DNA from 2 places in the Streptomyces sp. NPDC048275 genome. Region 2 is predicted to be linked to the other one. Evidence: riboswitches for the same ligand, from Rfam matches in the RefSeq annotation. Region 2 holds a riboswitch; the other holds the start of a gene.
What was found. A riboswitch is a leader RNA that binds a small molecule or an ion and turns the genes downstream of it on or off. The one in region 2 is predicted to bind ZMP and ZTP.
Positions count from the first base shown of each region.

Region 1: another riboswitch for ZMP and ZTP. It lies ahead of AB0D57_RS14365 (glycine hydroxymethyltransferase); the one in region 2 lies ahead of AB0D57_RS07965 (bifunctional 5,10-methylenetetrahydrofolate dehydrogenase/5,10-methenyltetrahydrofolate cyclohydrolase).

Region 1 is NZ_JBEZLR010000019.1:41,264-43,707, reverse strand. It holds gene AB0D57_RS14375 (glutathionylspermidine synthase family protein) at 1-110, shown strand, start outside; gene rocD (ornithine--oxo-acid transaminase) at 133-1,347, opposite strand; ZMP/ZTP riboswitch at 1,499-1,585, shown strand; gene AB0D57_RS14365 (glycine hydroxymethyltransferase) at 1,627-2,444, shown strand, end outside.
Region 2 is NZ_JBEZLR010000008.1:137,135-139,578, forward strand. It holds gene AB0D57_RS07955 (ABC transporter ATP-binding protein) at 1-257, shown strand, start outside; gene AB0D57_RS07960 (nuclear transport factor 2 family protein) at 461-826, shown strand; ZMP/ZTP riboswitch at 1,074-1,160, shown strand; gene AB0D57_RS07965 (bifunctional 5,10-methylenetetrahydrofolate dehydrogenase/5,10-methenyltetrahydrofolate cyclohydrolase) at 1,184-2,032, shown strand; gene AB0D57_RS07970 (CU044_5270 family protein) at 2,033-2,444, opposite strand, start outside.

The sequences.
Region 1 (2,444 bases), on a different contig from region 2:
TCCTCGGCGCCTGGGTCGTCGAGGGCGAGTCGGCGGGTCTCGGCATCCGCGAGTCGTCCGGCCTGATCACGGACGAGTACGCCCGCTTTCTGCCCCACGTGATCGTCTGACGACTGGTCCGACGGACAGCCCTTAGACCCCGAGCACCCCTCTCAGCTGAGCCAGCCCCCAGTCGAGGTCCTCCTTGCTGATGACCAGGGGCGGGGCGATCCGGATCGTGACGCCGTGGGTGTCCTTGACGAGGACGCCCCGGTCCATCAGCTTCTCGGAGATCTCCCGTCCCGTGCCGTACGCCGGGGCGATGTCGACGCCTGCCCACAGCCCCCGCCCGCGCACCCCGGTGACATGGCCCGAGCCCGTCAACAGGCCCAGCTCATGGTGCAGATGCTCGCCGAGCTCGGCGGCCCGCCGCTGGAACTCGCCCGACCGCAGCATCGCGATCACCTCGAGCGCCACCGCGCATGCCAGCGGATTCCCCCCGAACGTCGAACCGTGCTCCCCCGGCCGGAACACCCCGAGCACCTCCTGGTCGGCCACCACCGCCGACACCGGAACGACCCCGCCTCCCAGCGCCTTGCCCAGCACATACACATCCGGCACGACTCCCTCGTGCTCACACGCGAAGGTCTTCCCTGTCCTGCCGAGACCCGACTGGATCTCGTCCGCGATGAACAGCACATTCCGCTCCCGCGTCACCTCCCGTACACCCTGGAGATAACCGTGCGGCGGCACCAGCACCCCCGCCTCGCCCTGAATCGGCTCAAGCAGCACGGCGACCGTGTTCTCGCTGAGCGCCGCCCGCATCGCGGTCAGGTCCCCATACGGCACGATCTCGAACCCCGGCGTGTACGGCCCGAAGTCCGCCCGCGCCTCCGGGTCCGTGGAGAAACTGATGATCGTGGTCGTACGGCCGTGGAAGTTGTTGCCCGCGACCACGATCTTCGCCATTTCCGCGGGCACGCCCTTGACCCGGTACCCCCACTTCCGGGCCGTCTTGACCGCGCTCTCCACCGCCTCCGCGCCCGTGTTCATCGGCAGCACCATCTCCTTGCCGCACAACGCCGCCAGCTCTCGGCAGAAGTCCGCGAACCGGTCGTGATGGAAGGCACGCGACGTCAGCGTCACCCGCTCCAGCTGCGCTTTCGCCGCCTCGATCAGCCGCCGGTTGCCATGGCCGAAATTCAGCGCCGAGTATCCGGCCAGCATGTCGAGGAAGCGGCGCCCCTCGACATCCGTCATCCAGGCGCCGTCCGCCGTCGCCACGACGACCGGCAGCGGGTGGTAGTTGTGCGCGCTGTGCGCATCAGCCGACGTGATGAACGCCTGTGTCGTCTCCGTAGCGGTCACGGGATCTCCGTTTCTTGGGGACCAGCACGGGGGCGTCTTCCCGAGCTCGGGGGAGCACCCCGCCGGTGGGTGGTGCTTGTGGCCTCTTTCCTATCGTCGCTCGCATGGCGGACTGGGGAACCCGGCGATCCGGCGTGCCCGGTAGGCTGAGCGGCGGGGCCGTGACTGGCGCGCTGGGATGGGACCGACCATCGGGGAGCGGCCTCTGAACTGTGTGCCGTGCGCCTGGGCCGAACCGTGAATCGTGATCGCTGAACGCCACGCCGTCCGGAGGCCGACATGCCCGAGCAGCCCCTCTCCACCGAATCCACCGCCTTCCGCAGCGCCCTCGACGTGATCCGGGCCGTGGAGCCCCGCGTCGCCGACGCCATCGGCCAGGAAGTCGCCGACCAGCGCGCCATGCTCAAACTCATCGCGTCCGAGAACTACGCCTCCCCGGCCACCCTCCTGGCCATGGGCAACTGGTTCAGCGACAAGTACGCCGAGGGCACCGTCGGCCGCCGCTTCTACGCCGGCTGTCGCAACGTCGACACCGTCGAGGCCCTGGCCGCCGAGCACGCCCGCGAACTCTTCGGTGCCGAGCACGCCTACGCCCAGCCGCATTCCGGTATCGACGCCAACCTCGTCGCCTTCTGGGCCGTCCTTGCCGCCCGCGTCGAGGCCCCTGCCCTGGAGCGGGCCGGCGTCCGCAACGTCAACGACCTCTCCGAGGCCGACTGGGCCGAGCTGCGTCAGGCCTTCGGCAACCAGCGCATGCTCGGCATGTCCCTGGACGCCGGCGGCCACCTCACCCACGGCTTCCGCCCGAACATCTCCGGCAAGATGTTCAACCAGCGCTCCTACGGCACCGACCCCGCCACCGGCCTCATCGACTACGAGGCCCTGCGCACCTCCGCCCGTGAGTTCAAGCCCCTGATCCTCGTCGCCGGCTACTCCGCCTACCCCCGCCTGGTGAACTTCCGCATCATGCGGGAGATCGCCGACGAGGTCGGCGCCACCCTCATGGTCGACATGGCCCACTTCGCCGGTCTCGTCGCCGGCAAGGTCCTCACCGGCGACTTCGACCCGATCCCGCACGCCCAGATCGTCACCACCAC
Region 2 (2,444 bases):
TGCTGCTCCTGGACGAGGCGACGTCGCAGCTCGACGCGGTCAACGAGGCCGCGCTGCGCGACACGGTCGCCGATGTGGCCCGTACGACCACGGTCCTCGTCGTCGCGCACCGGCTGTCCACCGTCACCATGGCCGACCGCATCGTCGTCATGGACGCGGGCCGGGTACGCGCCGTGGGCACCCACCGGGAACTCGTGGCCGGGGACCCGCTCTACGCGGAACTGGCCGCCACGCAGTTCCTCGCCACCGCCGGCTGACGACCGGTGACTTCGTGTGGTGGAGGCCCGTCCACCACACGAAGCGCGACCGTGCTGTCAGCACCGGCCCCGGCCACGCTCCTCACCCGAGAGGCGCGTCGTGCCGGCTGCGCTTGCCGCGGGCCCTGCGCGGGAGGAGTCTCGAAGGAGAGGCCCTTCGCGGCCCGCTCCTTAGCGGGCCGCGGCCTTCCGAGGAGGTCATCATGGGCACCGCGCTAGGCCCCGCCTTCGACACCGAAGCGCTTCGCCGGGGCATTGAAGGACACAGTGCGGCAGCTCTGCTGTCGCTCTACGCGGACGACGCGGAGATGCGCATCGTCGACCGCAACACCCAGCCGAGCCATCCGATGGTCAAACACGGTCGCGGCGAGATCGCCGACATGCTCAACGAGGTCTACAGCCGGGACATGACACACAAACTGGAACAGTGTGTCATCGAGGGCAACCACGTCGCTTTCACCGAGTCCTGCGAGTATCCCGACGGCGTGCGGGTGCTGGCCAGCTCGATGGTCTCGCTGCGCGACGGCAAGATCGTCGACCATACGTTGCTCCAGGCATGGGACGAGTAGAGAGGAACTGGCCGAAGGTCCAGATCACGTCTCGTCTGACCTGGACCTTCTCGGCGAAGGCCGCGATGGGGCGGTCGCGCCGGGCCCGGCGGCCACGACCGGTTTCCGCGGCGGGCAGGCTCGTCTCCCTCTCTCTTGTGCGGTCGGCACTCAGAGCAGCGCGTTCTCACCGTCATCCTCCGACACCACGTGCCGTTCGAACGCGGCGCTTCCGACGCCTGAGCCGTTGATCGTACGAGATACTCTGGTCGCGGGCCGTGACTGGCGCTGAGGTGGAGTACCACCGGGGAGCGGTCCGACGAAAGGGTCTTTGCCGCGCGCCTGGGCGATTGTGTCAACGACGCTCAGGAGTAGCCCATGTCCCAGGCCCAGCTCATGGACGGCGCGGGTCTCGCGCGCCGCATCGTCGAGGAGACCGCCAAGCGTGCGGCGGATCTCACCGGGCGCACAGGGGTGGCGCCGTGTCTCGCGACGGTGCTGGTCGGCGAGGATCCCGCCTCGGTCACCTACGTCCGGATGAAGCAGAACCGCAGCCGCAAGGCCGGTATCGAGTCGCGGCACGTGGCCCTGCCCGCCGACACCACGACGGCCGCGCTGGTCGAGACGCTGACGGCGCTGTCCGGCGACCCCACCGTGCACGGCATCCTGCTGCAGCACCCGGTCGGGCCGCACATCGACGAGCGGGCGGCGTTCGAGGCCATCGCGCCGGAGAAGGACGTGGACGGGGTGACGCTGAGCTCGTACTCGGCGATGAGCTTCGGGCTGCCGGGCTTCGTGTCCTGCACTCCCGGCGGCATCATGCGGCTGCTCGACGAGTACGACGTGGACCCGGCGGGCAAGCGCGCCGTCGTGGTGGGGCGCAGCGCGATTCTCGGCAAGCCGGTCGGCATGCTGCTGCTCGGCCGCGACGCGACGGTGACGTACTGCCACTCGCGGACGACCGATCTGTCCTCGGTCGTCCGCGAGGCGGACATCGTGGTGGCCGCGGTGGGACGGCCCCGGCTGATCCGCGGTGCGGACATCAAGCCGGGAGCCGTCGTGATCGACGCGGGCTACAACGCGGGGAACGTCGGTGACGTCGACTTCGACACCGCCCGCGAGCGGGCCGGACTGATCACGCCGGTGCCGGGTGGTGTCGGCCCGATGACGATCGCGGTCCTGCTGGAGCAGACGGTGACCGGGGCCGAGCGCCAGGCCGGGGCCTGATCAGCGCATCCACGCGCGGTACGACATCACGTCGCCGGCCTTGAGGCCGTACTCGGGATCGTCTTTCGTGACGGTGTCCTCGAGGCCGAGTACGGCGCCGGTCGCCGGATCCAGGATCAGCATCCGGCGCTGGAAGTGGGCCTTGTCGTCGTACACGTACGCCTGCCCCTGGCGGCCCAGCCGGTCGGTGACGGCTCCGGCCGGGCGCAGTCCCTGCGCGTCGGCGAGGATGCGGGCCAGCGCGGCGTTCTCGCGGGGACCGAGGGTCCAGTTGTCCAGCAACTGAGCTGCGGCGTCCAGGAGTCGGGAGGTGTTCAGCGTTTCGACGGGGTCGATCTCCTCGAGGTAGGCGCGCAGCCGCTTGGCGTCGTGCGGCGGTTGTGCCTGCGGTGGGGCGTCGCTCCAACTCGGC